Regions from separate parts of the Pseudomonas sp. PLMAX genome, predicted to be linked through region 1. Evidence: riboswitches for the same ligand, from Rfam matches in the RefSeq annotation. Region 1 holds a riboswitch; each other region holds the start of a gene.
The links. A riboswitch is a leader RNA that binds a small molecule or an ion and turns the genes downstream of it on or off. The one in region 1 is predicted to bind cobalamin.
Positions count from the first base shown of each region.

Region 2: it holds a riboswitch for cobalamin, as region 1 does, so the genes downstream of both, DKB71_RS15175 (ABC transporter substrate-binding protein) here and cobW (cobalamin biosynthesis protein CobW) in region 1, are expected to answer to the same signal.
Region 3: it holds a riboswitch for cobalamin, as region 1 does, so the genes downstream of both, cobO (cob(I)yrinic acid a,c-diamide adenosyltransferase) here and cobW (cobalamin biosynthesis protein CobW) in region 1, are expected to answer to the same signal.

Region 1 is NZ_CP064949.1:4,222,938-4,233,544, forward strand. Features, by position in the region: partial or broken gene cobN (cobaltochelatase subunit CobN) at 1-2,047, opposite strand, end outside; gene cobW (cobalamin biosynthesis protein CobW) at 2,051-3,118, opposite strand; cobalamin riboswitch at 3,217-3,429, opposite strand; cobalamin riboswitch at 3,607-3,832, shown strand; gene DKB71_RS19275 (CbtB-domain containing protein) at 3,953-4,147, shown strand; gene DKB71_RS19280 (CbtA family protein) at 4,159-4,863, shown strand; gene DKB71_RS19285 (cobalamin biosynthesis protein) at 4,860-5,273, shown strand; gene cobM (precorrin-4 C(11)-methyltransferase) at 5,357-6,103, shown strand; gene nfuA (Fe-S biogenesis protein NfuA) at 6,226-6,810, opposite strand; gene DKB71_RS19300 (fatty acid cis/trans isomerase) at 7,010-9,307, opposite strand; gene metH (methionine synthase) at 9,464-10,607, shown strand, end outside.
Region 2 is NZ_CP064949.1:3,262,544-3,273,150, forward strand. Features, by position in the region: gene DKB71_RS15155 (trimeric intracellular cation channel family protein) at 1-392, opposite strand, end outside; gene DKB71_RS15160 (OprD family porin) at 501-1,835, opposite strand; gene DKB71_RS15165 (ABC transporter ATP-binding protein) at 1,859-2,650, opposite strand; gene DKB71_RS15170 (FecCD family ABC transporter permease) at 2,647-3,663, opposite strand; gene DKB71_RS15175 (ABC transporter substrate-binding protein) at 3,660-4,673, opposite strand; cobalamin riboswitch at 4,811-5,006, opposite strand; gene DKB71_RS15180 (DUF1624 domain-containing protein) at 5,040-6,212, opposite strand; gene DKB71_RS15185 (outer membrane beta-barrel protein) at 6,350-6,850, opposite strand; gene DKB71_RS15190 (helix-turn-helix domain-containing protein) at 7,122-8,108, opposite strand; gene DKB71_RS15195 (hypothetical protein) at 8,105-8,476, opposite strand; gene DKB71_RS15200 (hypothetical protein) at 8,560-8,832, opposite strand; gene DKB71_RS15205 (hypothetical protein) at 8,986-9,468, opposite strand; gene DKB71_RS15210 (transcriptional regulator) at 9,465-10,280, opposite strand.
Region 3 is NZ_CP064949.1:1,939,819-1,950,425, reverse strand. Features, by position in the region: gene cobT (nicotinate-nucleotide--dimethylbenzimidazole phosphoribosyltransferase) at 1-134, opposite strand, end outside; gene cobU (bifunctional adenosylcobinamide kinase/adenosylcobinamide-phosphate guanylyltransferase) at 131-652, opposite strand; gene DKB71_RS09010 (cobyric acid synthase) at 774-2,225, opposite strand; gene cobD (threonine-phosphate decarboxylase CobD) at 2,222-3,214, opposite strand; gene cbiB (adenosylcobinamide-phosphate synthase CbiB) at 3,207-4,115, opposite strand; gene bluB (5,6-dimethylbenzimidazole synthase) at 4,112-4,762, opposite strand; gene DKB71_RS08990 (cobyrinate a,c-diamide synthase) at 4,759-6,105, opposite strand; gene cobO (cob(I)yrinic acid a,c-diamide adenosyltransferase) at 6,102-6,713, opposite strand; cobalamin riboswitch at 6,796-7,031, opposite strand; gene DKB71_RS08980 (hypothetical protein) at 7,184-7,768, shown strand; gene DKB71_RS08975 (PQQ-dependent sugar dehydrogenase) at 7,836-9,149, shown strand; gene DKB71_RS08970 (O-methyltransferase) at 9,989-10,607, opposite strand, start outside.

The DNA.
Region 1 (10,607 bases):
TGTCCAGGCGCGGCAACCAGATCGCCGCATCGGCATCGCTGTTCAGTTGGTCGTCCAGCTGCAATTCGCGATCGATGTGCGTGTCGCGCACCAGTTGCAGGATATCGCGCTGCAATTCCCGGGCACGGCGCGGGTCGAGCAATTGCGCCTCGTAATACTCGTCGGCCAGCAGTTCGAGGTTGCGTAGCGGCCCGTAGGTTTCGGCGCGGGTCAGCGGTGGCATCAAGTGATCGATGATCACCGCTTGCGTGCGGCGCTTGGCCTGGGCGCCCTCGCCCGGATCGTTGACGATGAACGGATAGATGTTCGGCAGCGGCCCGAGCAGTGCATCCGGCCAGCAGTGCTCCGACAGCCCGACGCCCTTGCCCGGCAACCATTCCAGGTTGCCGTGCTTGCCGACGTGGATCACGCCATGGGCACCGTAGGTGTTGCGCAACCAGAAATAGAACGCCAGGTAGCCGTGGGGCGGCACCAGGTCCGGGTCGTGGTAAACCGCACTCGGGTCCACCTGATAACCCCGCGCGGGCTGGATGCCGACGAAGGTCAGGCCAAAACGCAACCCGGCGATCATCATTCGCCCGCCACGGCACATCGGATCGCTGTCCGGCGCACCCCAGCGGTCCAGCACGGCCTGGCGGTTGGCTTCGGGCAACTGGTTGAACATGAGCCAATAGTCGTCCATCGCCAGGCTTTGCTGGCACGGACGCTGGTCGAGGGTATCGAGGTCGTTGCTGACACCGCCGAGCAATTGCTGGATCAACGCGGTGCCGCTGCCTGGCAACTGCGCCGGTAGCGGATACCCTTCCCTGTGAAGCGCACGCAAGATGTTCAGCGCTGCGGCCGGGGTATCGAGGCCAACGCCATTGCCGATACGACCATCGCGGGTCGGGTAATTGGCCAGGATCAGCGCAATGCGTTTTTGCCCGTTGGGTACCCGCGCCAGCTCGATCCAGCGCCGCGCCAGTTGCGCGACAAAGTCCATGCGTTCCGGCTGCGCGCGGTAGCAGACCACGTCGGACTGACTGCGCTCGCTGCGCCAGGCCAGGTCCTTGAAGCTGATCGGCCGGCTGATGATGCGCCCGTCCAGTTCGGGCAACGCAATGTGCATCGCCAGGTCTCGCGGGCCGAGGCCCTGTTCGCTGGCGCGCCAGCCCGGCTCGTTGTCCTGGGCACAAATGGCCTGGATCACCGGAATATTGCGGCGAAACGGTCGCAAGTGCGGTGCTTCAGGGCTCGATTGGGCGAAACCGGTAGTGTTCAAGATCACTGAGGCTGAAGTTTCATCCAGCCAGTCCTCGACCACCGAAAGGCAGCCAGGCTCTTTCAAACTGGCCAGCGCAACCGGCAACGGGTTCAACCCCGCCGCCTGCAGGCGCTGGCAGAAAACATCGATGAACGCGGTGTTCGCCGCCTGCAAATGCGAGCGGTAGAACAGTACCGCGGCCACCGGTTGACCGGCCTGCCAGTCGGCTTGCCAGTCAGTCAGTTGCGCGGGGCTTTTTCGCGGGTGGTAAATCGCCGTTCGCGGCAGGGTTTGCGGTTCGGCCCAGGCGTAGTCGCGATCCAGCCAGCGATTGGCCAGGCAGCGGAAAAAGTCGAGGGCATTGCCCATGCCGCCCTGGCGCAGAAACTGCCAAAGACGGTCACGTTCCTCGGGGCCCACGGTGCTGAGATCGCTGAGCTCCGGGTCCGGGCGATCGTCGCCCGGTACCAGTATCAGCTGCACGCCGCGCTGCGACAGCTCCACCAGCCGCTCGACGCCATAACGCCAATAGGCAATGCCGCCGTGCAGCGAAATCAGAATGACTTTGGCGTGGCGCAACACTTGGTCGACATACAGGTCGACCGACGCATGATTCTGCACCTGCATCGGATTGGCCAGGCGCACGCTCGGGTAGTCGTCGGGCAACTGCTGAGCCGCTTCGGCGAGCAGCGCCAGGCTGGAGTCGCCGCTGCACAGGATCACCAGCTCGGCGGGGGTTTGTCCAAGGTCGGCAATGTTGTCATCCGACACGAATCCGCCGGGCTGGGTCCTGAGCAGGTGCATGGGTTACACGCTGAGCGCGGCGCGCAATTGCGCTTCGAGCAAGGTGGCGTCCAGTGCCTGGCCGATCAATACCAGGCGCGTGGTACGTGCCTCTACAGCGCCCCACTGGCGGTCGAAATGCTTGTCGAACCGGGTGCCCACGCCCTGGATCAGCAGGCGCATAGGCTTGTTCGGGATCGCCGCGAAACCCTTGACGCGCAGGATGCTGTGCTCGACCACCAGTTGGGTCAACGCATCCATCAGCAGGCTTTCGTCGGCTTGCGGCAGTTCGATGGAGATGGAATCGAAGGCGTCGTGATCGTGGTCGTCATGATCATCGCCATCGTGGTGATGATCATGGTGGCTGTGACGGCTGTCGATGTGCTCTTCGGAACCGGCGCCAAGGCCGATCAGCACGTCCAGCGGCAAGCGACCGCTGCTGGCTTCGATAACTTTCACCGCCGGCGGCAATTCCTCGGCGACTTCCAGGCGCACGCGAGCCAGGTCTTCCGGGCTGATCAGGTCGGCCTTGTTGAGGATCACCAGGTCAGCGCTGGACAGTTGGTCGGCGAACAGTTCGTGCAGCGGCGATTCGTGGTCCAGGTTCGGGTCGAGTTTGCGCTGGGCGTCGACCTGGTCCGGGAAGGCGGCGAAGGTGCCCGCCGCCACGGCCGGGCTGTCGACCACGGTGATCACCGCATCGACGGTGCAGGCACTGCGAATTTCCGGCCACTGGAAGGCTTGCACCAGCGGTTTTGGCAGGGCCAGGCCCGAGGTTTCGATCAGGATGTGGTCGAGATCGCCGCGACGGGCCACCAGTTCGCGCATTACCGGGAAGAACTCTTCCTGCACGGTGCAGCACAGGCAGCCGTTGGCCAGCTCATAGACACGGCCGTTGGCTTCTTCTTCAGTGCAACCGATGGAGCACTGCTTGAGGATTTCGCCGTCGATGCCCAGTTCGCCGAACTCGTTGACGATCACCGCGATGCGGCGGCCCTGGGCGTTGTCGAGCATGTGCCGCAGCAAGGTGGTCTTGCCCGAGCCGAGGAAACCGGTGACGATGGTGACGGGGAGTTTGGCCAGTGTTTTCATCGGATGCCCTTTGGCAAGGTGGCGGGCATACGGGACGAGGACCGGCCACGCACAAGCGCGCCAGAAGCGTTCGCCACCGGATCACCCCGCCCGGTTGTAGTGAGAATCTGTATCGAGGCAGGTCTCCTGGCTGACGGTGTGCTGGCCTTCAAGCCTGGCATTCGCTGCGCCTTCCCGCGGGCTCGGACTTGAGCGTGCAGTGGCGTGGCAGCGAACATCACCGTTCACAGTTGCGGGGGCAGCCGCGGCATTGACCGCGTTCCCTTCTTAGCTTCGACAAATGCCGAAGAACCTCGAATGCGCAAGGCTACGCATGGTATTGGGGCGGGTCAATGTTCACATGAGATTGGCGGCGCCCCCTTCGCGAGCAAGCCCGCTCCCACATGGGAATGCGATCACCTGTGGGAGAGAGCTTGCTCGCGATGGGGTCGACTCGGTCCCGAGTTGAGAACCCTTGCCAATTGACGCCCGCCCCTCGCCCATGCTCTCCTACGCACCTTGTTACGGGTGCCCTTCACAGGGTGAAACGGGAAACCGGTGAATCATGTGCTTTACTCAAGCCCATGTCAGTCCGGTGCTGCCCCCGCAACGGTAAGCGAGCGAAGCGTCAGATCCACTGTGCCAACGTGGCATGGGAAGGTGACGCTTGCAGGTCAAGGCTAACGCCTGCGCCCCTCGTGAGCCCGGAGACCGGCCCGCAACACAAAGTGACCAACACGATCACTGACTCAACAAACCCGCGGTGGGCGGGCGCTGTTCGGACTTCTGCGCGCTCGGTCGTGCGAGGGCCTGCCTGCGCTCTTATTCCCCGCTGACAGAACAGAGGGAAGCGCCATGTCGATCATCAGCAGCACCGGCCACAGCACCACCGCCAGCAGCACCACTACCCTGTCCCAACGCCTTACCGCCGCCGCTTGCGCGTCGATCCTTGGCGCGTGCCTGGTGTATTTCGCCGGTTTCTCGCACATCGAAGCGGTGCACAACGCCGCTCACGATACCCGCCACAGCTCAGCGTTCCCGTGCCATTGAGACCTGCCGACATGATCAAGCGTATTGCGCAAACCGCAGGTTTCAGCGGGCTGCTGGCTGCCCTGCTGCTGACCCTGCTGCAGAGTTTCTGGGTTTCTCCGCTGATCTTGCAGGCCGAAACCTACGAGAAATCGGAACCTGCCGCCGTTGAAGTCCACGAACACGCCGCGGGCGTCGCTGCCCACAGCCACGACGCCGAAGCCTGGGAGCCGGAAGACGGCTGGCAGCGCGTGCTGTCGACCACCGGCGGTAACCTGGTGGTGGCAGTCGGCTTCGCCTTGATGCTCGCCGGCCTCTATACCCTGCGCGCGCCGACCAAGACCTCCCAGGGCCTGCTCTGGGGCCTGGCCGGTTACGTTACCTTCGTGTTGGCGCCGACGCTCGGCCTGCCGCCCGAGTTGCCGGGCACCGCGGCGGCGGATCTGGCGCAACGGCAGATCTGGTGGATCGGTACTGCAGCTTCCACCGCAGTCGGCATCGCCCTGATCGTATTCAGCCGAAACTGGCTGATGAAGATTCTCGGCGTAGCCATCCTCGCCGTTCCGCACGTGATTGGCGCACCGCAACCTGAGGTGCATTCGATGCTCGCTCCAGAAGCTCTGGAAGCTCAGTTCAAGATCGCTTCGCAGCTGACCAACGTGGCGTTCTGGCTGGCCCTGGGCCTGATCAGTGCGTGGTTGTTCCGCCGCAAAAGCGACGGTCAATACCAAGCATGACTGAACTTGGCACAGCGCCGACCCTGGTGGTCGGCCTGGGCTGCCAGCGTGGCTGCCCCGTCAGCACGCTGCGGGCATTGCTCGACCAGGCATTGCAGGCGCACCAGATCGAACTGCATCAGATCAAGGCCCTGGCCAGCATCGACCAGAAGCGCGGCGAACCGGCCCTGAGCGAACTGGCCGAGCAGCTTGGGCTGCAGATGATGTATTTCAGCAGTGAACAACTGGCGGGCTATCAACCCCGACTCAGTCACCATTCGGATATCGCCTTTGAACGGACCGGGTGCTATGGCGTGGCAGAAAGCGCCGCCCTGGCGCTGGCCGAACAACTGGCCAACGCCCCGGCCAAATTGCTGATCCCGCGACAAAAATATGCCCAGGCCACCCTGGCATTGGCCGGCGCCGCGTAAAATCCCCGATAATCCACACGTTCGATCATGAGCAATCTTCATCTGAAGCCTGCCCATCCCCCTATTTCCAACAGGAACTGACGATGACCGTCTACTTCATTGGCGCAGGTCCCGGCGACCCCGAACTGATCACCGTCAAGGGCCAGCGGCTGATTCGCAGCTGCCCGGTGATCATCTATGCCGGCTCGCTGGTGCCCGCCGCGGTACTGGAAGGACACCGCGCCGAACGGGTGGTCAACAGCGCCGAATTGCACCTGGAACAGATCATCGAACTGATCAGCGCGGCCCATGCCAAGGGTCAGGACGTGGCTCGCGTGCATTCCGGTGATCCGAGCCTGTATGGCGCCATCGGTGAGCAGATTCGCCATTTGCGTGAACGGGATATTCCTTTCGAAATCATTCCCGGTGTCACCGCAACGGCAGCCTGCGCGGCGCTTCTGGGCACAGAACTGACCTTGCCGGACGTGTCACAGAGCGTGATCCTGACGCGCTATGCCGACAAGACCGTGATGCCCGCCGGAGAAGAACTGGCCAGCTTGGCGCAGCACGGGGCGACCATGGCGATTCATCTGGGGGTCAATCACCTGGCAAAAATCGTCGAGGAGCTGCTGCCGTTTTACGGCGCCGACTGCCCGATTGCGGTGATTCACCGGGCGACCTGGCCGGATCAGGATTGGGTGGTGGGGACGCTTGAGGACATTGCCGGGAAGGTTGAAGCCAAGGGGTTTCGGCGTACGGCGTTGATTCTCGTGGGTCGGGTGTTGGGCAGTGAGCATTTCAGTGAGTCGTCGCTGTATCGTGCTGGACATGCGCATTTGTATCGGCCATAGGGCCTCTTCGCTGGCAAGCCAGCTCCTACAGATTTTGTGTTGACCGCGATAGGGCCAGTGGATTTCACCCATAAAAAAACGGCGCTCACGGGGCGCCGTTTTTTTATGCCGCAGCGAACACCTTAGTAGTAGGCGTTTTCTTTCTGCGTGTGGTCAGTCACGTCACGCACACCCTTGAGCTCGGGAATACGCTCGAGCAAGGTGCGCTCGATGCCTTCCTTCAAGGTCACGTCGGCCTGGCCGCAGCCTTGGCAACCGCCACCGAATTGCAGGACGGCAATGCCGTCTTCGACCACGTCGATCAGGCTGACCTGGCCGCCGTGGCTGGCCAGCCCCGGGTTGATCTCGGTTTGCAGGTAGTAGTTGATGCGCTCGTTGACCGGGCTGTCGGCGTTGACCATCGGCACTTTGGCGTTTGGCGCCTTGATGGTCAGCTGGCCGCCCATGCGGTCGGTGGCGTAGTCGACCACGGCATCGTCCAGGAACGCTTCGCTGAAATGGTCGATGTAGGCGGTGAAGCTTTTCAGCCCCAGCGCGGTGTCTTCGGGTTTTTCTTCGCCCGGCTTGCAGTAGGCAATGCAGGTTTCGGCGTACTGGGTGCCAGGCTGGGTGATGAAGACGCGAATGCCAATGCCCGGGGTGTTCTGCTTGGAGAGCAGATCAGCCAGGTAATCGTGGGCGGCGTCGGTGATGGTAATAGCGGTCATGGAAACTCCTCGCAGGCTTGGACGCAGTTTACGCCAATCATCGCCGCGGACAAAGTCCTAGTATTTTTGTCGGGAAAAGATGCGGAGCTTACCCCTGTGGGAGCGGGCTTGCTCGCGAAGGCGGTGGAGCGGTCACCATTGATGTTGTCTGACATGACGCCTTCGCGAGCAAGCCCGCTCCCACAGGGGGTTCGGGGTTTTAGAGGTTCTCGTAGCGATTCATGTCCAGCACGCCCTCTTCCACCGGTTCGGTTTCGTGGATATAGCGACTCAAATCATGGAAATACTGCCAGAACTGCGGGTGGCTGCGACGGATCCCCCAGCGCTCGACGATTTTCTCCAAACGATTGGCATCCTTGGCATTCTCCATCTCATCGACAAATTGTGGCACTTGATCGGCGGGGATATTGAACATGAAGTTCGGGTAACTGCTCAGAACCCCGGGGAAAATGGTCAGCGTGTCGAGCCCCGGCTGGTACCGTAGCGACTCACCGATCAGGAACGCCACATTACTGTGCGCGCGGTTGCGCAGCAGGCTGTAGACCACACGCTGACCGCTCGCGGTTTCGACCCGCAGCATGGTCGCTTCCGGCAGTAGATCGATGACCCTGAGCCCGGCTGCCGGCCGTGAGGCCAGGCGACTCAACGACTGCTCGGCGGCCTGCAGCGCTGGATCGATGTTCGGCCGCGAGCAATAGGCGCCGTCGCAGCGGTTGATCGGATCAGGCCTGGCATCCAGCTCGCCGTAGCGTGCCAGCAACTGCATCGCAAAGTCGCGCTTGGGGTCCTGTTCGTTGAGTTTCAGCGCGGTCGGCGTGTCGTCGTCGATGGATTCATAGTCCAGCCACATCTTGAATCTCCCGCTGTTCTGGTACCAGTCGTCGAGGTACCCCTCCCGCGAGTCAGCCGGCATCAGGCGCAGGAAATTCTGCTCGGCGCCATTGCGGATCAGGTCGAAATACAGGCGCGTCTGGGCCTGGTGGGACACATTGCCAAACACGTCGAAATTCACCGCCAACTGATAATAGGTGCGCTCCAGCAGCGGGAAATCGAACAGCCACATCGTCTGTGGCACGTCGCCGATCAGGCCCTTGGTCACCGCGGCGCTGTCGAAGTGGCGGAAAATGCTCAGCAGCGCGTTTTCGTTGCCGGCCCACAGGCTCGACCAGCTTGGCGCCGGTAGATCGGCGTAGCTGTCCCGACGCAGCGCCTCGTATTCGTTGCGTTTGTCGCGGTAGTCGTGCCACAGGGTGAGGACGCTGCCAACGTCGTCGTTTTGCCCAGGCATCGCCAGCAACGGCGTGGCCTGGCCGCGATAGTTCGGGTCGGTGATGTAGAGGTCGTGTTCCGGCGCCTGGAACAGCGCCCAGAAGTTGTCGCGGATCACATCCGTGGCGATCTGCCCCCGGCAGACCGGGCCACGAATGAAGGTGCGCACGAAATACTCGGCGTTATCGAGCATGAACTGATAACGCGCCTGGGCCGGGATCGCTTCGAAGGTGGAAAAGGGGTTGGCCCGGCGTTCCGGGCCGTAACCCGGCAAGGCATTGACCTGCCAGTCGCCGTTATAAAAGAGGCTTTTGACCCGCGCCAGCTTCGCCGCGCTCAGCGGATAGGTGATGTGCGTCTTGTGCACGATCACGCCCTGCACCGGCCACAGGCGGTAATACACCTGGGTGCCGGGGTCGTCGTTCGGCCGACGGGTATTGATCAGGTCGATGGGTTGGCCGGTGGGCGTGCGCGAACGCACCCACTGGAAGAAATGCCCCGGCTCGCCATCCTTGAAATAAATGTGCGCGAGAAACCAGTGCTCGAACAACCAACGCCCTACCAGGCTCTGCCGTGCGCCCGGCGCATTGAGCAGGTTTTCCCACTGCACCACCTGCAACGCTTCTTTGGCGCTGGGCACCAGGGCCTGTTCATCGATCGGCGCACCGGAAGCCAGCCAGCGTTGCAGCGTCTGGTATTGCTGATCGGTCAGGCCGGTGACCGCCAGGGGCATGCCTTCCTTGGGGTGAGCGCTGGCATATCCGTCGAACTCGCCCGGCAAGGCGCACATGTTCTCGCGATTGAGACCCAGGACGATGTCCGCAGGCAATTTGGCATTGGGTTGCAACGCATTGCTGTGCCCCAGTTCCAGCATGCGCGCCATCAATGCGGCCTGGCTGCCCTGGGCGTCGAGCACCGAATAGAAGCCTTTCTGTTGCCAGGCGCGCTTGCCGAATGCGTCAAAGAACAGCCGGCTCGGCGCGACCGCCTGGCTGCGATCGCCGTCATACACCGGGACTTTCGTCGCGCCACGGGCCGCGCCCTCCCCGCTGCCCAGGTTGAGCTGACAGGCGGCGTCGTTACAGGCGTGGCAGGCCACGCACTTTTCAGTGAAGATCGGCTGGATGTCGCGACTGTAGGAAATGCCGGCGGATAGCGCCGGGTCTTGCGCAACCGCGCCCCAGCTTAATAGCAGCAATACACTGCTGATGACGACGTGATACGACATGTCCCTGGTCCCGATCCTTTAGAAAACGCCGCGATTCTACCGGGCTGGCCGCCACACCAACATGAGCGATATTCATGGAAAACCCGGACATGCTCTAAAAGCGCACAGGTTTGCTATCATCCCGGCCCTTCGTCATGGTCTTTCCGAGTAGTCCCAATGTCCGATCGCAGCGTTCGCCTCCAAGCCCTCAAGCACGCCCTCAAAGAGCGCATCCTGATTCTCGATGGCGGCATGGGCACGATGATCCAGAGCTACAAGCTCGAAGAGCAGGATTATCGTGGCAAACGCTTCGCCGACTGGCCGAGCGATGTCAAAGGCAACAACGACCTGTTGGTGCTCACCCGCCCGGACGTGATTGGTGGCATCGAGAAAGCCTACCTGGATGCCGGTGCCGACATTCTGGAAACCAACACCTTCAACGCCACCCGGATTTCCATGGCCGATTACGGCATGGAAGAACTGGCCTACGAATTGAACGTAGAAGGCGCTCGCCTGGCGCGCAAGATCGCCGATGCGAAAACCCTAGAGAACCCGGACAAGCCGCGTTTCGTCGCCGGCGTGCTCGGTCCTACCAGCCGCACCTGCTCGCTGTCGCCGGACGTGAACAACCCCGGCTATCGCAACGTGACCTTCGATGAACTGGTGGAAAACTACACCGAAGCCACCAAGGGCCTGATCGAAGGCGGCGCCGACCTGATCCTGATCGAAACCATCTTCGACACCCTCAACGCCAAGGCCGCGATCTTCGCCGTACAGGGCGTGTTCGAAGAGCTGGGCATCGAGCTGCCGATCATGATTTCCGGCACCATCACCGATGCCTCCGGCCGTACCCTGTCCGGCCAGACCACCGAAGCCTTCTGGAACTCCGTGGCCCACGCCAAGCCGATTTCGGTAGGCCTGAACTGCGCACTGGGTGCCAGCGAGTTGCGCCCGTACCTGGAAGAGCTGTCGAACAAGGCCAACACCCACGTTTCCGCGCACCCGAACGCCGGCCTGCCCAACGAGTTCGGCGAGTACGACGAACTGCCGGCGCAAACCGCCAAGGTCATCGAAGAGTTCGCCCAAAGTGGCTTCCTCAACATCGTCGGCGGCTGCTGCGGCACCACGCCGGGTCACATCGAAGCCATCGCCAAGGCCGTGGCCGGTTATGCGCCGCGGCAGATTCCGGAAATCCCCAAGGCTTGCCGCCTGTCCGGCCTGGAGCCGTTCACCATCGATCGCAACTCGCTGTTCGTCAACGTCGGCGAGCGCACCAACATCACCGGCTCCGCCAAGTTCGCCCGGCTGATCCGTGAAGACA
Region 2 (10,607 bases), 960 kb from region 1:
CGGACGATACCGCCGCCGATGCTGGTCAGCACGCCCATCATCACTGCCAGGGGGGCGGCCAGCTGCAAGGCCAGGACTTTTTCGGTGGCCGACAAGCCGAACAGCGCCGCTGCCAGACCGTCGAGATACAGCAGGATACGGTAACGTCGTTGCAGGCGTTGCGTGCAAAAGAACGCCAACAGCGCAGCGAACAGGGCGACCCAGATGTAGTTGAAGTCGGCGATCCAGAAGATCGGCAGATCGAGCAGCAGGTCCCTTATCGTGCCACCCCCAATGGCGGTGATGATCCCCAGCACTACGGCACCAAATAAATCCACATCGGCTTTCTTGATTGCCAGCACGCCGGTGATGGAAAACACGGCAATGCCCAACATTTGCTGGAAATAAAGCATCTGGTATTCCTTTCAGGTGGCGGCTGGCCAATGCGCCTGCGAGCAGCCTCCTGAGTGTAATTCAGTGCAAGCCCGGATTTGCGCTTGTCACAACGATATCCGACCTTTTCACAACCTGCCTGTCAGCGGGTATTCGACCGCCAGGCGTATCTGGTCCGTGTCCAGTTCTGCCTGGGCCGTATTGCCCCGATGCACATTGTGTCGCAGCGACAACGTGGTGCCTTTCGCCGCGCCACCTTGCACCACATAACGCATCTCCAGGTCGCGCTCCCAATGTTTGCCGCCTTCGCCATAACCCAGATAGGCATAACCACCTTGCGGGTCGACGTGGCTGCCATCGATCTGACTGCCGCGTACATAAGCGGCGCTCATGGACAGGCCCGGCAACCCCCAGAGGCTGGCATCCAGATTGTAGCGGGCTTGCCAGGATTGTTCATTGGGTGCGTTGAAGTCCGAGAGCTGGACGGCGTTGCTGATGAAGATCGCACCACGGGTGACGTAGTCGAACGGCGTGTTTCCATCGACCTGCTGATATCCGAGGCTGAAGCCGTGGGGGCCCTGGGTGTAAGTGGACATCAGGCTCCAGGTGGTATTGTCGATCCTGCCGGATAACGACTTGCCCTCATCAGTGGTGCGGTACAGGTTGAGGTTGAATGCCAACGAGCGCTGTTCACCCAGCGGCTGGAGGAAGGTGCCACCCAGGTAATGCTGGTTCCAGGTGTCCTCGTAGCGCGATGAATAGAGGCTGAGGTTCAGGTTCTTTGCCGGTGCGAAAACCACGCCCGCGAGATCGAAGGTCTTGCCTTTCAAGGCGTTGGAGTAATTGACCACCAGGCCCTGGTCGTGACTGCTGGCATTTCGATCGGTACTTTCGGTGAAGTGTCCTGCCACCAGCTTCAGTGCCGCGAACTCGTTGCTGGTGAGGAACAGGCCGGTGGCGGTTTCCGGCAGCAGGCGACTGTCGGATGAACTGAACACCGGGGTTTTCACCCGCTGCTCGCCGTAGCTCAGCACTGTCGAGGATGCGCGGAATTTGATCGCGGCACCGCCACGGCTGAACTCGTCCTTGGGATGCCCCTGGTTGTCGAGCCCAAGCAATCGCGCTTTCCCTGCGCGGCCACCGCCGCTGTCCAGTTGTATGCCCAGATAGGCATGGGCATCCAAACCCACCCCGATCAGACCTTGGGTGAAGCCCGATTGCAGCGTACCCATCAGCCCGTAGCCCCATTCCTCGGCGTAGCCATTACGCTCGTCACGCGGCTTGTAGGCGTTACGCGCAGCGCTGTTGCGGGCGCCATGACGGTACTCGCGATGGTCGTAGACCGTGCGATTGAGCACACTCCAGGCGCTGTCCTGGACAAAGCCATTGGCTTGCGATTGCGCCGAATCAGCCAGCGTGAATGGACTGGCCAGGGCGAGGAGAAAGGCGGATCGGGTAGGCATTTTCGCGGTGTCCACAAACAAGATCAGGATGAACGCAGGCGCAGGATCTGCGCGCCGTCAAAGGGGTCGATGAGGTAGTGCGCATGGACGCCGAAGGTGTCCAGCAGGCGTTGTGGGGTCAACACATCAAGCGGTTTGCCCAGGGCCACCAGGCGGCCCTTTTCCAGAACGGCCAAACGATCACAGGTGAGTGCCTGGTTGAGGTCGTGCAGGGCAATCACGGTGGTCACGGGCAGCGCGTGAACAACCTGCAAGATCGCCAGCTGATGCTGGATGTCCAGGTGATTGGTCGGTTCGTCCAGTAGCAGGATCCGCGGGCGCTGGGCCAGGGCGCGAGCGATGTGCACGCGCTGGCGCTCGCCACCGGAGAGGCTGCGCCAGGTGCGGGTCCGCAGATGAGTCGCATCCACATCGCGCAAGGCCTGATGGACGATGTCATCGTCTACAGCCGACCACGGACTCAGGGCCGACAGCCACGGCGTTCGGCCCAAGGCCACGGCATCGAACACACTGATCGCATCCAGGGTGTCGGCCTGTTGTTCAACCACCGCCAGGGTTTGCGCGATGGTTCGCCGTGACAGGGTCTTGAGGTTTTGGCCATTGAGGTGGATGTCCCCCCGGCTGGGGCTGCGCACGCCGGCCAGCAGTTTGAGCAGCGTGGATTTTCCCGAACCGTTGGGCCCCACAAGGCCCAGGGTCTCGCCGGGGTGGATGTCCAGGTGAATGTCGCGCAGCAACTCGGCATCGCGGATCGAGAACCCGACACCGGCGCAACTCAGCACGGGGTCGTGCAGAACAGGTGCAGCCGCGTTCATCGGGCATTCCTCCGACCGACCAGGATCAGCGCGAACACCGGCGCGCCGACCAATGCGGTAATCACACCGACCGGTATCACCTGGCCCTTGATGAGCGTGCGCGAGAGCACATCGGCGGCGATCAGGAACACCGCGCCACCCAGCGCACTCGCCGGCAGCAGGCGCGTGTGCCCAGTGCCCAGCAACAGCCTGGCGGCGTGGGGAATGACCAATCCAACGAAACCGATGGAGCCGACGATCGACACCATCACCGCCGTCACCAGGGCGGCACAACCGATCAACAGAAATTGCACGGGACGCACTGCGATGCCGAGCGAGGCCGCAGAATCCGCGCCAAAGGTGAAGGCATCCAGCGCACGCCGGTGCCACAGGCAAACCGCGAGGCCGGCGAGCGCAACCGGCACCGCCAGCCACACCGAAGGCCAACGCACGCCACTGAGATTGCCCAGCAACCAGAACATGATGCCGCGGGCCTGTTCGGAACTGGCCGACTTGGTGATCAGGAACGCCGTGAGCGCATTGAACAGCTGCGAACCGGCGATCCCCGCCAGGATGATCTGCGAGGTGCTGCCAGGCGAACCGCTGGCCCGGCCGAGCAAGACAACGACGGCAAAGGCTGTAACGGCCCCGGCAAACGCCCCGGCCGACATCGAGATCGCTCCGGCGCCAAAGCCCAGCAATGCCACCAGCACCGCGCCCGTCGAGGCCCCTGCGGAAATGCCCAGCAGGTAGGGATCGGCCAAGGGGTTGCGCAGCAGCGATTGCAGGATCACCCCGCAAGTCGCCAGGCCCGCACCGCAAGCCGCCGCCACCAGCGCGCGGGTCAGGCGGTAGTTCCAGACGATGCCCTCGTCGATGGGATCGAGGGCGTAACCTGCAGACCACAGTTTGTTGGCCAGCACCTGGAACACCACCGCCGATTCAATGTTGGTTTCACCGATGGCCACACCGGCGGTCACGGCCAGCAGCAGTATCAGCGACGCAAGCAGGGTGCGAATCAGCGTCCTGGTCATTGCGGCAGGTCGTAGCCGTTGATGGCGGTGGCCAGCGCTTCGAGACCTTCGAACGTTCTCAGGCTGGCCTGCATGGCCATGGCGTCGAGGATGATGATGCGGTTGTTTTTCACCGCGTCCATGTTGCGGGTCACAGGATCGCTGCGCAGGAATTGCAGTTTCTTATGATAGTCGTCAGCGGGGAAGCGCCGGCGATCCATGCGCGCGATCACCAGGAACGTCGGGTTGGCCTTGGCGATGGTTTCCCAGCCAACGGTTGGCCACTCTTCGTCGGACTGCACCACATTGCGCACGCCCAGGGTGTTGAGCATGAAGTCGGGAATGCCCTTGTGCCCGGCGACATAGGGGTCGATATCCAGGCTGGCACTGGAAAACCAGACCAGCGCGCTGGTGTGCTTGAGGTCCTTGCCTTGCACCAGGGCCATGGACCTGGCCAGGCTGGCCTGCAGTTGTGCGTTCAGCTGTTGCCCACGGGCCTGGACGTCAAAGATCTCGGCCAGTTGGGTGACGCTTTTGTAAATGCTTTCAATCCGAAACGGCTGCAGGCGAGTACCGTCAGCACCCACCAGGTTGTCCTTGGACTCGCAGTCCGAGGGCATCAGGTAGGTGGGAATCTGCAGCTCGTGAAACTGCTCGCGAGTACCGACTGCGCCTTGCGGGCCAACCATCCACTCAAGCTCCACGGCGACCAGCCCCGGGCGCTTGCCGATCACCGATTCGAAACTCGGCTCGTTATCGGCCAGGCGTTCGATCCTGTCGTTCTGCGCCTTGTACTGAGCCAGCACATCATTGAACCACAGCGAAGTACCGACCAGTTTGTCGCCCAATCCCAGGGCGAAGAGCATCTCGGTGCCGGCCTGGCCGATGGTCACCGCCCGGGCAGGGGCGTGGGCGAAGGTCAGCGTGCTGCCGCAGTTCTCGACTGTAAGCGGGTAATGAGTAGGGGAGGCACAGGCGAGGGAAGTTAGACCCAGGCCCGTGACGAGGGCGACAAAGCGGGGCAGCAGCATGATGCAATCTCCATTTGAACCGTACTCGGCGCAAGGGTCTGGAAACACATCATCGAACGCTGCCGAAAAGGCAGAGCAGGGCCCGTCACCTGGGTGACGCGCGCACAAGGATGTCCTCCCCGGACACCCCGCCGGTTAGTGATTGTTGCTTGGCCGGCAGGTCTCCTGACTGGTGCGTCATCGCCTGCTCCAGCCTTCCCGGGATTCGATCCCAGTGGCAATTCAGGAGCAGGCTCAGCACCTACAGTTGCGGGGGCAGTTCCGTTTGATGCGTTGGCAGCATCACGGATTCCCTATTAATCCCATGTGGAAACCGGCGGCGGCATGGTAGTCGATCATGCCGCCCGAGGCGAACCCATCTCCTGATCAGAAGTATTTAAGCCAGCCGATATCACGCCGACGCGCCTTCAATGCGGCGAACCAGCGCACCGGCAGATACAGCGCCGCAGCCAGCAGCACGGCAGTCAGCCACACGGCCCAAATGCCATCGAACCCGAAGTAGTCGCCGTGGTTCAGACCGAACAACGCCACGCTGACCAGGTACAGCACTTTCAGCACATAAAGATGGAGCAGGTAGAAGAACATCGGTGCCGCGCCAAAGACCGCCAGGGTGCTGATCCACTTGTGTTGCCGGGCCCGCTCGAAGCCCAGCAACAGCAAGAGCCCAATGCCCAGCGTCAGGCACAGGAACAGCAGGGAAGGTGGGTATTTGGTGATGTTGAAGAAGCTCATGAGGGTGTGTGTGGTGCTTTCATGGACCGCCCAGTGTGCCTCGCCATAACCGTTCGCCAGGCGCAGGAGGACAAAACCGATCAGTGCGCCGGCCCCCGCCAGCAACAGATAACGTTGACGCAGGGCGGTCGAGGCGGGGCGGGCGAACCAGGGGCCGATGCTGTAACCCAGGGCAATGACCCCGATCCACGGCAGCACCGGGTACGACGTGCGCAGGCGCAGGCTGTCGGAGAATTCGATCCAGCCGCGATCATGCAGAATGGCCCAAGGGATGTGCAGCGCCGAACCGACCGGGAAGTGCAGGGAGTCGAGCAGATTGTGCCCGCCCACGATGATCAGCCCCAGGCCGCAGAGGATGGGTCGCGGCAGCCAGACCAGTGCGGCGAGGGCAATCATGCTGACGCCGATCGCCCAGATCACCTGCAGGTAAATCACGGTGGGCGGGAACTGGAAGGTCCAGGCGAAATTCACCAGGGTGAACTCCAGCACCACCAGGAACAGGCCACGCTTGAACAGAAAGGTCGACACGGCGTGCTTGCCCTGATGCTTTTCACCGTACAGAAACGCAGACAAGCCCGTGAGCAGGACGAACACCGGCGCACACAAATGGGCGAGCGTGCGGCTGAAAAACAACGTCGGTTCAGTGCTGTCGATGAGCATCGGGTCGGTGACCTGGCGGTGCAGGAAGAAGGTTTCGCGCACGTGATCCAGCAGCATGAAGATGATCACCAATCCCCTGAGGGCGTCGATGGACATCAGGCGTTGGCTAACGCTGGTGATGGGTGGGGTTTGAACAAGGTTTGTCATTGAAAGTCGCGGTCCGTGAGTATTGATATAACATAACATTTAATCCGGGCAAAAAAAAGAGGTCAACAGGGCAAGACAGCGGGGGGATGAAGGCTTGAGGTTGAGCGACCCGCAAGGCCGCTCAATTCAGGAGGGGTTTAGAAGAGAATATAAGCGGATGCCGTTGTTTGATTCAGGTCCATGTTGCCGACCTGCAGTACTTCATATTCAGCGCGGACACCGATGTTGCGAAATACATCGAGTTCAACGCCGGCACCGTAGGTCAGGTCCACGCCCGTATCGTCATCGGCGGCATTGCCGTCAGCATCCCAGGCATGGGCACCGACAATGCCGAATACGCGCACTCGGTCTCCCAACGGAAAGCCGAGATGGGCACTGGCCTGGACAGACTTACCGTCGAAATCCAGATTGCTGTCTTCGAATTGGCCGAGATCAACGAAGGCGCCTTCGAAGGCCAGATAGCCGTTGAGTCGATAACCTGCAAAAACCTTATAACTGGTGTCTTCATCGTTCAAATGGACTTTGTCGGTTTCAATGCTGCTGACGCCAGCGCCAAGATATAAACCTTTGTCATCAGCGAGCGCCTGAAAAGACAGTAACGAAAGCAGTGAAACGAAGCCAAGGTTTCGAAATAGCATGTGAGGCAGGGTCCTTCTACGGGTTGTCGATGGGTGTTGGCCGAGAATTTGAATGAGCGTGAAGAATGATTGAAGTCATTGATTGATATTTATGAATGGCTTCAAAGGGTTTGATAGGTGTTAACCAACCAGGCTAAGGCAACGCCCGATAAATAGGCGGCCAGGCAAAAGATGACTTTCTGTTTGAGTGGAAGCGAATTCAGTCGATAGCGCATGCTTATCCCCTTGGGTAGAAACAAGCATGCTGACCATTCAGGTTGTTGGATGAAAATTATTGATTGTTATTTTTGGCGGCCGTGGCCAGTTTTGCAGAGTTACGCCTGGCCGTTTCCGAGGGGGTTTCTCCATAAGCATCCTGATACGCTTTGGAAAACCGGCCCAGATGGTGAAAATTCCAATACATGGCGGTTTCAGTGACCGTCGGCCAAGTGTTGCGGATCAAGTCCCGACGGGCACGAGCGAGTCTCAGGTTCTTGATGTAAGCGATCGGCGAAATCCCGAATGTTTCGACGAAGCCATGGTGCAAGCTGCGAGTTGTGGTTTGCAGTTGTTTGACCAACGCCTTCATGCTGAGGGATTTTTTGGTGTTTTCATGAATGTATTGCATGGCCTCTATTGCGATCTTTCTTCTTCGCGGGGGAGTAAGCGCGGATCGGCCAACAGGTATCAGGGCCCGTAGCAGAGAAATCAGCAACGCACTTTCAGCCGCTGAAGTTTCAGCGCAGCTGAGCGGTTGCAAACGAGGCGGGGTGGCGTCCATGGAGTAGGCGTTGATCGCCTGAATGGCGGATTGCACCAACTGGTAATGTGCAACCTGAAAGCGCTGCTCCTTTCTATCCCGCAGCATATCGATGGAAGAATGGTTTCCAAGGCAATGTACGTAATGTTCGAGAGTCGTGGTCAGGGTGAAAAGCGTTTCATTCGGCTCGCAGGTGTAGTGCACGGGCTCACCGCTATACAACACGATGATTTCGTTAGGCCACAAATGATGATTATTGACCGTGGGTCGACCCACCAAAGCCTGTGAAATGGCAAGGGTTACAAAGCCCTGAGGGACACAACCCATCAAGGTGACGGTTGAGTCAAACTCCAGACGACTGCATTGCAGCCTGGAACCCTGAAAGAGCTTGTGCTGCCTGATGTTTGCTTCGTGTTCCAACGGGGCGAGGCTCAGCTGCCAACGGCCAACTGTTCTATCGGTTTGGTCCGCAGGCGTGGCCGTTACGTGAAAGACTTCATCAGGGATCATGATGCTCATGGAATAGATTGCTCTTCAGCTAATTGGACAGTGCCCGGGTTTTTCTCAGGCATCGACAATGCCGCAGTAAAGACGTACGCGTCGCTCGAGGATAACTCCACCAGGCCTTGAAGTTTATCGGGTGCCAGGTTCGATCCAAAGATCGCGGTTTTCTGGCTGGCCGGGCCGATGGCTGCCGCATCAAAAGCAAAAAAATCCTCAGCACGATAGGCTGTGACAATCCTGTAATCGGACTTTTCATCGCTCAGCTTGTTCGTGTTGCTTTCAAGACGCGTCAGGTCGGCGCCATAGAGTTCCTTGTCATCAGCCAAGGCCTTGAGAGACAGCAATACACCAAAGGATACGGTAGCGAGGTTTCTTAGCAGCATTGACGTGCGTTCCTTGTTGATGATGTTTTCAGGCAGTGCCTGCGGATAGTCCTGCTCCCACGATGCTGGTTGAAGTCAAAAACTCATATTTCGCTCAAACTGGAGTCAGCGACAGGTCGTGACTCCGATTGTTGATTTTGTGGCGGGGCAGGCAAGGCGTTGTCAAAAGCGTCTTCATCGTCATGGGCTTGCTTTTCAGAGTAGATTTTCAAGTGCTTGAGCTTGATTGTTTCGTTCGGGCTCAATTCCAGTTCGTAGAGTTCGATTTCCGTACTGCCGACCGAATATTCATTGTGTGCCGCTGCAGCAAACGATAGTGCAGCCAGCGCTAGAGCTGCCAGGATCCTGGTTATCATTGATTTGATGACTCGCGGAAAATGTATGTTTTCAACGCTGATGTCAGCAGGAACGACTTCGAGCGCTACAAAGGCGGGATGTTGCGGGGGGAGGGGGTTTGATTCAAATTAGTAATTATTATTTTTGTTCTGATGTGATGGGTTGCAGATGTCTCAGTGATTCATGCAGCGCAAGCGGCCAATGTCATGTACATAAAAGCATACGGCGTTTTTGTTGGAGGTGGGGAGCAACTCATAGTTGAGAACGGCGCCTTCCTGTAGAACGAATTGACGCCTGAAAAACAGATCCGGCGTCTTTTCAATGGCGAATAATTCAGTGTCCTGGCTGAGTTTGACGTTGCTGATCTTTATTTGCACATGGTGTTTGCTTTCCCGGACAATCTGCGCCGAGATGGTTGCATTACGAATCTTTCCGTTCAGGCTTTCAATCGTGGTTTGTGTCAGTCGGCCATGGCCGATGGTCAGGTACTCTTCGGTATTGAGTTGATTGGAGTCCTCCAGCCATTGACGAGTCATGGTTTGATAACTGATATTTTCCATGTAATAAGAGGGCGAATAGGTCAGGGAAAAGACACAGGCGGCGTTGATGATTGCAAGCACGATCCAGTGAACAGTTGAAGAGGTCATTGACTTCATAGGGTGGCTTCCAAACATTGCCGGATCATCGGGGCAAGGTCTTTTTGCCCGCTATTCAATTGCAGGTTTGCAGTGCTTAGATCCGGACGAACGCACGAAACAGAGTAGTTTGTTTTAAACAGGTTCAACCAGACTTCGCCTTTCAAGTTTGGCGGTAGCTGTTGCACCTGGGTCGCCGAGAGGTCCCTCAGCGATTCAGCTTCGGCGACACTCTCGCCTAATGCATGGATGACCAGTTCATTTTGTTTGAGGGTGGAGACTTCTATTTTCGATGTGTCGAAACCTGAGTGGAAACCCGTGTAGGCGCAGACTGCCAAGGTCAGCACATAGCCGATTAAATGGGCTTTTGTCAGGTAAGTTGATTTCCTGGTCTTTGCTGAAGGCACCGCAAGATCGTCATTCCCGAACGCCGCCGGCTCTTCAACGGCGAGCACAGGCGCAACATCTTCCGAGGGTGTTGGGGGATTTGTGGGGACATCGACTACATAAAGACGGTTGAAGCAATAACCTCTTCGCGGAACCGTCATCAGAATCTCGTGATCACGACTGTCATTGAGAATGTTTCTAAGGGAGAAAACTGCCTGGTTCAAACTGCCGGAGGCGACGACGCGGTCATTCCAGGTGTAGTCGATGATCTCTTCACGACTTTTAGTCTGGCCGGGCTCCATGAGCAGCAGCTCCAGTAGGCGCGATTCTGCTCTGCCTATCGTAGTGCTTTGTACTTCTCCATGGGGCGTGGTGAGGGTAAGCAAGGCGGTGTCTGGATCGAAAAGGGCCATGGCACCATTTTTCAATGTGAAGGCGTAGCGCATGGGAGTCCTCCGTTCAGGTGGTTCTGGCTGAGTATAGAGACGGTTTCAGAGGCCGATTTGACGCAGTGCATTCTTGTCGAAGGGAACGGCTATGAGCGGGGGCGGTGATGATGCGCGGATCGAGTGACCGGCGCTATCCGAAAACTGCAAGGTGGGCGAGCCTTACTTCGCCCATTCAGATGCAAAGATCGGAAATTCCTGATGGTAGGTTTTTTTTGGCTGTTTCTATACTGGCCACCCATTCAAAGGTTTAAAAACCACAGCAATAAAAACAACAAAGCTGCAAGTCAACTCTGAATAAGCTATTTGTTTTTAGCCTGTTCGGGT
Region 3 (10,607 bases), 2.3 Mb from region 1:
AGCTGCACCGCTACCGACTCAAGCTGACCGAGCGACCCGGCCGGTTTGGTCAGTTGCTGTTGACGGGCTTGCGCCTGCTCGACCGCCTGGGCGTCGATAGGTTGGCACGGGGTCAGCCACCACGATGGGCTCATAACGCAGTTCCTTTCAAAGTCAGGGGCAGGCCGGCGACCGTCAAGATGACGCGCTGACAACGCTCGGCCAGGGCTTGATGCAGCCAACCGGCTTCATCGACGTAGCGGCGAGTCAATTCGCCCAGGGGCACGACACCCATTCCGGTCTCGTTGCTGACAAAAATGATTTCACCCGGCAATGAGGCCAGGCATTCGAGCAAGGCTTGGCGCTCGGCGTTCAGGCGTTCGGCATCGTCCAGCATCAGCAGGTTGGTCAGCCACAGCGTCAGGCAATCCACCAGCAGACAGCGGTTGGCGCTGGCGTTCTCGCGCAGGACGCGGGCCAGTTCCAGCGGCTCTTCGATCAACGCCCATTCGGCGGGACGGCGGGCGCGGTGATGGGCGACACGCTCGTTCATTTCGCCGTCCAAGGGTTGGCTGGTGGCGATGTAGGTCACTTGGAGCTGGCTGTCGGTTGCCAGTTTTTCAGCCAGGCGACTCTTGCCGGAGCGGGCGCCGCCGAGGATCAGTTGGAGCATGGTTTATTCCATAAATTGTGCAGTGTCATGACGGGCCCCTTCGCGGGCAAGCCCGCTCCTACAGGGAACGCGGTCAAACTGTAGGAGCGGGCTTGCCCGCGAAGGGGCCGGTAAAGCCAACTCAAATCCCACAGAGCTCACGCAACAGCCCGGTATCCAGATGTTTCTCCACCAGATCCGCCAACCGCTCGATATCCCGCTCGCGCAACCCGTGGTAATCCACGTCCTGCACATCCTGCAATCCCGCCCAACGCAACAGCGCACTGCACGCCGCCGGCGACTCGAACAGGCCATGCAGGTAAGTGCCGAAAATCTGCCCGTCGCGACTTTGCGTACCGTCGCAGCGGCCGTCATCGAGCTGCACGGCAGCGTTTTCCAATGCCGGTCCGGTAGTGACGCCGGCATGGATTTCGTAACCACTGACTTCAGCATTCTCCAGCACCAGGCGCCCACGCACGTTGCGCAGCTGCTTCTCTTCTTCCAACTGCGTTTCAAACGCCAACAGCCCCAACCCCGCACTTGAGCCCGACGCCCCTTCCAGCCCCAGCGGATCATGCACCTGCTCCCCCAGCATCTGCAGACCACCGCAAATGCCCAGGACTTTTCCGCCATAGCGCAAATGCCGGGAAATCGCGGTGTCCCAACCATTGGCACGCAGGTACGCAAGATCGCTGCGCACGCTTTTCGAGCCAGGAAGAATGATCAGGTCGGCCGGTGGAATCGCCTGGCCGGGGCCGATGAATTGCAGGTCCACTTGCGGGTGCAGGCGCAGCGGATCGAAATCGGTGTGGTTGCTGATGCGCGGCAACACCGGCACCACCACTTTCAACAGTTGCCCGGCCTTGTCGGCCTGGCGCTGATCGATGCCGTCCTCGGCTTCCAGGTGCAAGTCCATCACGTAGGGCAGCACGCCGATCACCGGTTTGCCGGTGCGCGCCTCGAGCCAGTCGAGACCGGGCTGCAGCAGCGCGATATCGCCACGAAAACGGTTGATAATGAAGCCTTTGACCCGCGCCTGCTCACTCGCCGACAGCAGCTCCAGGGTGCCCACCAGGTGGGCGAAAACACCGCCGCGATTGATGTCGGCGATCAGCACCACCGGGCAATCCACCGCTTCGGCAAAGCCCATGTTGGCGATGTCGCCGGCACGCAGGTTGATCTCGGCCGGTGAGCCCGCGCCTTCGACCATCACCACGGGATAGGCCGCGCTCAAGCGTTCATGGGAGGCCAGCACCGCTTGCATGGCGATAGCCTTGTAGTCGTGATAGGCCACGGCGTTCATGGTCGTGACCGCACGCCCATGGATGATCACCTGGGCGCCGGTATCGCTGTTGGGCTTGAGCAGCACCGGGTTCATGTCGGTGTGGGGTTCAAGATGGGCGGCCTGGGCCTGCACCGCTTGGGCGCGGCCGATCTCGCCACCGTCGGCGGTCACCGCGCTGTTGAGCGCCATGTTCTGCGGCTTGAACGGCACCACGCGGACACCCTGGCGTGTCACCCAGCGGCACAGCGCCGTTACCAGGGTGCTTTTACCGGCGTCGGAGGTGGTGCCCTGCACCATCAGCGTGGTCATGGGTGTTCCTTGGCGTAGGCGTCCAGCGCCGAAGCGAGACGTGCCCAGTCGGCTTCATCGCCAGGCAGGCCGAAACGCAGGCTGCTGTTGTGGGTGAACAGGCGCAGCAGAATGCCGCGCCGGGCCATGAAGTCGTGAAGCAGTTCGGCGCGCTCGGTGCTCAGCCATTGGAACAGGGCGCAACCGCCCTGGGGCTCGAAGCCGTATTGCGTCAACAAGGTGGCCAGCCGCGCGCTGGCCTCATCGGCACGCAAGCGCTGGCGCGTGTGACCTTCGGTGTCGCGCAGGCACGCCTGGCCCAGCACCCGGGTCGGCCCGCTGACCGCCCACGGCCCGACCTGCTCGGCGAGCAGCTTGAGCAACCGGCGCTCCGCCAGGACAAAACCCAGGCGCACCCCGGCCAGGCCGAAGAACTTGCCAAAGGAGCGCAGCACGATCAAACCGACCTGATGGGCAAACGGCGCCACGCTCAGGTGCGGCGTGTTGTCCATGAAGGCCTCGTCCACCACCAGCCAGCCACCACGCGGGGCCAGGCGCGAATGCCAGTCGAGCAGGCGCGCGGGCGTCAGGTTCAGCCCGGTCGGGTTGTTCGGGTTGACCACCACCAGCACGTCGAGGCTGTCGACAAAGAAGTCGACTTCCTGCTCCAACACCTCGCGCACAATGTAGCCATTGCGCCGCCACGCCTCGGCATGCTCGGCGTAACAAGGCGACAGCACGCCGACCTTACCCGCCCGGCGCAAGCGCGGCAGCAACTGAATGGCCATCTGCGAGCCAGCGACCGGTAATGCCTGCAGGGTGCCGTAATAGTCGCAGGCCGCCTGCTCCAGGCCATCATCGGTTTCCGGCAACCGCGCCCAGGCCCGCAGCGGGATGTCGGGTACGGGAAACGGCCAGGGCGCCAGGCCGCTGGACAGGTCGAGCCAATCGGCTTCGTCAATGCCGTAATCGTGCGCCGCCTTGCGCAGTCGTCCACCGTGCTCAAGCATAAAATTCAGCCCCCACGCACAAAATCAGCAGCCACAACCATACCCCTCGCTGGACCAGTTGCCAGCCGCGGTCGATGGCGTCGGCATCCGCCGGCACGCCCTCGCCCAGCTTCGGGCGCTGATGCAGTTCACCGTGATAAATCGCCGGCCCGCCCAACTCGACGCCCAACGCACCGGCACCCGCCGCCATCACCGGGCCGGCATTCGGGCTATCCCAGGTCGGCCCCTGGGTGCGCCAGCATTTCAACGCCAGGCGGGTCTTGCCCAGCAGCGCGTAGGTCAACGCCACCAGACGCGCGGGAATGTAGTTGAGCACATCGTCGATCTTCGCCGCCGCCCAGCCGAACCGCTCGAAGCGCTCGTTGCGATAGCCCCACATCGCGTCCAGAGTGTTGCTCAAACGGTAGAGCACCACGCCCGGCGCGCCAGCCACGGCAAACCAGAACAATGCGGCAAACACCGCGTCACTGCCGTTTTCCAGCACCGATTCGGTGGCGGCGCGGGCGACGGCGGTTTCATCCAGATCGCTGGTTTTACGGCTGACCAGGTAACTCACGCGTTGGCGTGCTTCTTCAAGATTATCGCTGCGCAAAGCCTTCGCCACCGGCGTGACATGCTCACCGAGGCTGCGCATGCCCAGGGCGCAATAGAGCGCAAGAATCTCGACGATCCAGCCGACGTAGGGCGCCCAGGAAAATGCCGTAGCCAACAGGGTCAGCGGCAACACGGCGATCACCCACGCGGTGACCCCATGGCTGCGCCAGCCGCGACCGCCACCGTTGAAACGTTGCTCGATGCGCTCGGCAAATCGGCCGAACGCCACCAGCGGATGCCAGCGTTTGGGTTCACCCAGCAGCGCATCCAGCGCCACCGCGGCGACACTCAACAACGCCACACTCATTGACTCACTCCCCAATAGTTTTCATACAACAGCTCACTCAGCGGACGCGCCTGCGCCCAGCCTTCGAGTACCAGCATCGGTGCCGGATAAAAGGCCTTGACCGGTCCCAGGCAAAGAATCGCCAAGGGCTTGGCACCCGGCGGCAGGCCCAGCAGGTCCGCCAGGGCTTGCGGCTCGAACAGCGAGACCCAGCCCATGCCCAGCCCTTCGGCGCGGGATGCCAGCCAGAGGTTCTGGATCGCGCAGGACAACGAGGCCAGGTCCATTTCCGGCAGGGTACGACGACCGAAGATATGCCGTTCGCGATCGTCCATCAGCGCGGCGACCAGCACCTCGGCGCAATCGTTGATGCCCTCGACCTTGAGCTGCATGAACTCGTCGGTGCGCTCACCCAGGGCCTCGGCGGTGCGCACGCGCTCCTGCTCCACCAGGACCTGGATCTGGCTGCGTAGCGCGCGGTCACTGATGCGGATGAAGCGCCAGGGCTGCATCAGGCCGACACTCGGGGCCTGATGCGCGGCTTCGAGCAGGCGCCGCAGTAAATCGGGCTCGACCGTGCCGCCCGCGAAGTGGCGCATGTCGCGGCGTTCGCCAATGGCGCGGTAGACCGCATCGCGTTCGGCTTCGGAGAAGGCGTTGTCGGTCATGGCCTCTTCGCTGTAGGAGCTGGCTTGCCAGCGAAGGCGGCCTCAAGGTCGGGCGCAAACAACGCGGCAACCGCCTTCGGATTGGACGGAAAATAAAAATGCACATAAGAGGCCGTCATCCGCCCCTCGCGATAAACCGCCTCTGCCCCGCGTCCGCCGTTAGGGCTCAAGCCCCGGGCAATCGGTGTCAGTTCGGTGGTGGTCAAGGAATGATGATAAGTGTGCCCACGCAGTGAACCTTCCGGTAGCTCAACCGCCTGCAAGGCCAACGCAGCCAGGCGCTTCTGCATCACCGCATCGCCCTTCAACAAGCCGACCAGCTCTGCCCGAGTACCCTCGACATCGGTCAGCGAATCGAGCAGATAAAGCATCCCGCCACATTCCGCCAACAAGGGTTTGCCCGCCGCGTGGTGCGCGCGGATCGCCGCCAACATCGAGGTGTTCTGCGACAGCGCCACATGGTGCAATTCCGGATAGCCGCCCGGCAGATACAAGCTGTCCGCCTCGGGCAAAACAGCGTCACGGATCGGCGAGAAAAACCGCAACTCGGCACCCATCGCCCGCAACAGATCCAGGCTGGCGCCATAGGTGAAGGCAAACGCCTCATCACGGGCCACGGCGATGCGCACGCCAGCCAGAAGCGGTTCGGCCGCTATTACATCCGGCGCGGCGAAGGTCACCGCCGGTGGCAGCGCGACTTCGCAACTGCTGGCCAGGGCGTCTGCCGCTGCATCCAGGCGCACGTCCAGGTCGTTCAACTCGCTGGCTTGCACCAGGCCCAGGTGGCGACTTGGCAATTCAATGCCGGTCTCCCGAGACAAGGCGCCGTACCAGCGCAGGCCTTCGGTCAGGCTGCCTTCGAGTAGTTGCGCATGGCGCAGGGTGCCCACGCGGTTGGCCAGCACGCCGGCAAACGGCAAGTCCGGCTGATAGCGCGCCAGGCCCAGGGCCAGTGCGCCAAAGGTCTGGGCCATGGCGGTACCGTCGATCACAGCGAGCACCGGCACGCCGAAATGCCGCGCCAGATCGGCACTCGACGGCGTACCGTCGAACAGCCCCATGACGCCTTCGATCAGGATCAGGTCAGCCTCCGCGGCGGCCTCCCACAACAGGCGACGGCTTTCCTGCTCGCCGACCATCCACATGTCCAGTTGATACACCGGCGCACCGCTGGCGCGTTCGAGGATCATCGGGTCGAGAAAATCCGGGCCACACTTGAATACCCGCACCTTGCGTCCCTGGTTGCGATGCAACCGGGCCAGCGCGGCGGTCACGGTGGTCTTGCCCTGGCCGGAGGCCGGCGCGGCAATCAGTACCGCCGGGCAATGACGAGGTTGATTCACAGCTCGACGCCTTTTTGCGCTTTGATACCGGCCTGGAAGGCGTGCTTGATCATGCCCATTTCGGTGACGGTGTCGGCCAGTTCGACCATCTCCGGCTTGGCGCCGCGACCGGTGACCACCACGTGCTGCATTGGCGGGCGCCCTTGCAGGTCGCTGAGCACCTGATCGAGATCGAGGTAGCCGTGCTTGAGGGCGATGTTCAGCTCGTCCAGCACCACAAGGCCAATCGATGGGTCGCGCAGCAGTTGCTGCGATACCGCCCAGGCCGCTTCGGCCGCCGCGATGTCGCGCTGGCGATCCTGGGTCTCCCAGGTAAAACCCTCACCCATCACATGAAAACGCACCTGCTCGGGGAAGCGCCGGAAGAACAGTTCTTCGCCGGTGCTGTTACGCCCCTTGATGAACTGCACCACACCGCACTGCATGCCATGCCCCATGGCACGGGCGAGCATGCCGAAGGCCGAGCTGCTCTTGCCTTTGCCGTTGCCGGTCAGCACCAGCAGCAGGCCGCATTCGTTCGGGGAATTGGCGATGCGTTCGTCGATCACGGCCTTTTTGCGCAGCATGCGCGCCAGATGACGTTCGTCACGATCAGGGGTATCAGACATGGGGGAGCTCTCCGTTGAGGCAGGATTAACGGCGGGCAGGCACAAGAATAGACGGCAAGAAACCTGGCATCGCCCACCGTGATGCCGCTTGGATGGATCAGGCCGGTCTCCGGGCTCATGAGCGGCGTATTGCCAGACTGCGCGCCTTCCCGCATCAACGATCGACGCAGTGGCTTCTGACGCAGTTTTCACTCATTTACCGTTGCGGGGGCAGCGCCGGGATCGCAGGGCTTCATCGACTGAAGCACTCAACTCACCGGCTTCCCTGTTTCACTCTGTCGACCCAAGTCACAGAGCACCTGAAACAAGCGGCGAAGGTTAGAGGGTTGGGGGTGGAGCGTCAATTGAAGACGTGGCGGTGCCGCGAATAACTGCCCACCTTCAAGAAAGTGACGTCAATCTTGTGCCACAGGCCCAGCAGTGATATCAAATAGCCACAACACCACATCACAATAACAAGGGTGAACCCCATGCAAGGCATCATTATCAGCAATCCGCAGCTGGAATTCCTGCGTCCGGTCCTGGAACGCTGGTTCGACTGCATCGACCGCTACAACGCCGTGCGCGGCGACAACGAAACCCCCTACTGGCTCGACGAAAAAGCCAACCTCGGCCTGCTGTCCGCTGCGGCCTGGATGGCCGAAATGATCACCCTGCAACAATCACCTACCCGCAAACAGACCGAAGAAGGCGAACGCAACGGCCGCGCCGATCTGTTTATCGCCACGCCCGAAGCACGCGCCTGGCTGCAGACCACGCAACGCTGGCCACGGGTCAACAGCCTGAACCTGACCCAGGCCCTGCTGGACATCACCAGCGACGCGAAAAAAATCAGCTACGCCAGCGACCTGAAAATCGGCTGCCTGTTCGTCGCGCCGCACAAGAACCAGCAAGGCGCCACCCCCGAAGAACTTCAGGACATGGTCGATGACCTGCAAAAGGAGCACAGCTGCGCCGTGGCCTGGTATTTCCCCTATGCCTATCGCAAGTTGCGCAACGAAGCCGGTCACTATCACCCCGGTATTGCCGTGCTGCTCAAGGAAGCTCGCGGCTGACGTTGAACCATCGGGCTGCCGCGCTTCTCTATGGTTTAAGTCACTTCATTCATAGGGAAAGTCAGCAATGCGCACGTCTCAGCTGGTTTTCGTTATCGCATTAGCGGGAGGGCTCGCCGCCTGTGGCGAAACCGCCCGCTTGCAAGTCACCGACGGCACCGGGCCGTCCCCCAAGCTCCCGGAACCCAACAAGACCCTGTTCCCGACGATGAACATCGCCCCGGCCATCGGCTGGGCGGACGGCGCCAAACCCATCGCGGCCAGCGGCACCCAGGTCGGCGCCTTCGCCGAGGGCCTCGATCATCCGCGCTGGCTCTACGTGCTGCCCAATGGCGACGTGCTGGTCGCCGAAACCAACGCCCCGCCCAAACCCGATGACAACAAAGGCATCAAGGGCTGGATCACCAAGAAAGTCATGGGACGTGCCGGTGCCGCCGTGCCGAGCCCAAACCGCATCACGCTGCTGCGCGACAGCAACCACGATGGCATCGCCGAAACCCGCACGGTGTTCCTGGAAAACCTCAACTCGCCCTTTGGCATGACCCTGGTCGGCAATGACCTGTACGTTGCCGACACCGACCGGCTGTTGCGCTTTCGCTATGTCGATGGCGACACGGCCATCAAGTCGCAGCCGATCAAAGTCGTCGACCTGCCAGGGGGCACCCTGAATCACCACTGGACCAAGAACGTCATCGCCAGCAAGGACGGGAGCAAGCTGTACGTCACGGTGGGCTCCAACAGCAACGTCGGCGAAAACGGCATGGACCAGGAGCAAGGGCGCGCGGCGATCTGGGAAGTGGATCGTGCCACCGGCAACCACCGGATCTTCGCTTCAGGCCTGCGCAACCCCAACGGCATGGCCTGGGAGCCACAAAGCGGCGCGCTGTGGACCGCCGTCAACGAGCGCGACGAAATCGGCAGCGACCTGGTGCCGGACTACATCACCTCGGTCAAGGACGGCGCTTTCTATGGCTGGCCATTCAGCTATTACGGCCAGCACGTCGACGTGCGCGTCGAGCCGCCAAACCCCGACCTTGTGGCCAAGGCGATTGCCCCGGACTACGCGGTCGGCCCGCACACCGCCTCATTGGGCCTGACCTTTGCCGAAGGCAACAAGCTGCCGGCGCAGTTCAAGGAAGGCGCTTTCATCGGCCAGCACGGCTCATGGAACCGCAAGCCGCATAGTGGCTACAAAGTGATATTCGTGCCCTTCAGCGGCGGCAAACCGAGCGGTCAACCGGTGGATGTGCTCAGCGGTTTTCTCAATGATGAGGAAAAAGCCATGGGCCGGCCGGTGGGTGTGGTGGTTGATCAGCAAGGGGGTTTGCTGGTGGCCGATGATGTGGGGAACAAGGTGTGGCGGGTGTCGGCGGTGCAATAACCTGCACATGAAACAGGCCTGTCGGTCGGCCGCCTTGCTTCGGATTTGGCTTTGGCTTTGGCTTTGGTTCTGGCTTTTGATTTTGATCTTGATCTTGATCTTGATCTTCTTGCCCCATCGTGAGGCCGAGTGGAGGTTCTGCGCAGTGGGTAAACCGGCATGGATGCCGGTTTAGCCGCGCTGGGCCATGGATGGCCCATCGCGGCGGGCCCACGGAGCAGGACCGGAGCGAGGGCATGCCGAGCCACAGCGAGGCACCGAACGCCAGGGGCAAGAGCCCTTGGTTACTTGGGGCTTTTCCAAGTGACTCGCCGTAAGGGCGAAACCATAGGTGGCCGTTACCGAAGGAATGGATATGTACTCCGTCATCAAAAAAAAGGTCGGCTGTGAGATCGTCATCGCTGGCAAGCCAGCTCCCACAGTTGATCGGGTACAGCCGGGAGAGATGGGTCGGCTGTCAGGCCGCCATCGCTGGCAAGCCAGCTCCTACAGTGGATCGTGTACAGCCGTAGGAGATGGGTCGGCTGTCAGGCCGCCTTCGCCAGCAGGCTGGCTCCCACAGTAGATCGGGTACGGCCGTGGGGAGATGGTGCGGTTGTCAGGCCGTCATCGCTGGCAAGCCAGCTCCTACAGTGGATCGTGTACAGCCGTGGGAGATGGGTCGGCTGTCAGGCCGCGCCATCGCCCGCAGGCTGGCTCCCACAATAGATCGGGTACGGCCGTGTGGAGATGGTGAGGCTGTCAGGCCGTCATCGCTGGCAAGCCAGCTCCCACAGTAGATCGGGTACGGCCGTGGGAGATGGGTCGGCTTTGAGGCCGCCATGCTGTGCGCCTGGAGATCAGCGTTTGCGGCAGAGCGTCAGCCCATCACCCAACGGCAGCAACGACAGGTCTACCCGCGCATCATCCTTCAAGGCACAATTGAGCGCCTGGATGGCGCGGGTATCTTCACTTTCGGGATTCTCCTCAAGCACCCGGCCACTCCACAGGGTGTTATCGAATACTGCCAGGCCGCCGGTACGCAACAGGCGTAGTGCATGTTCCAGATAGGCCGGGTAATTGGCCTTGTCGGCATCGATGAACACCAGGTCGAACTGGCCTGGCTCGTCCAGCCTGCCGAGGGTTTCGAGGGCCGGCGCCAATCGCAGATCTATCCGCCCGGCCACGCCGGCCTCCTGCCAATAGCGGCGCGCGGTGGCGTTGTAGTCGCCGGGCAGGTCACAGCAGATCAGCAAACCGTCATCCGGCAACGCCGCCGCCATGCACAGGGCGCTGTAACCGGTGAAGGTGCCGACTTCCAGCACACGCCGTGCACCGATGAGCTTGACCAGCAAGGCGAGAAATTGCCCTTGCTCCGGCGCCACCTGCCAGCGCGCCATGGGCAGCGCCTGGGTTTCGTCGCGCAGGCGCTTGAGCAGCGGCGTTTCGCGCAGGGAAACGTCGAGCAGGTATTGATAG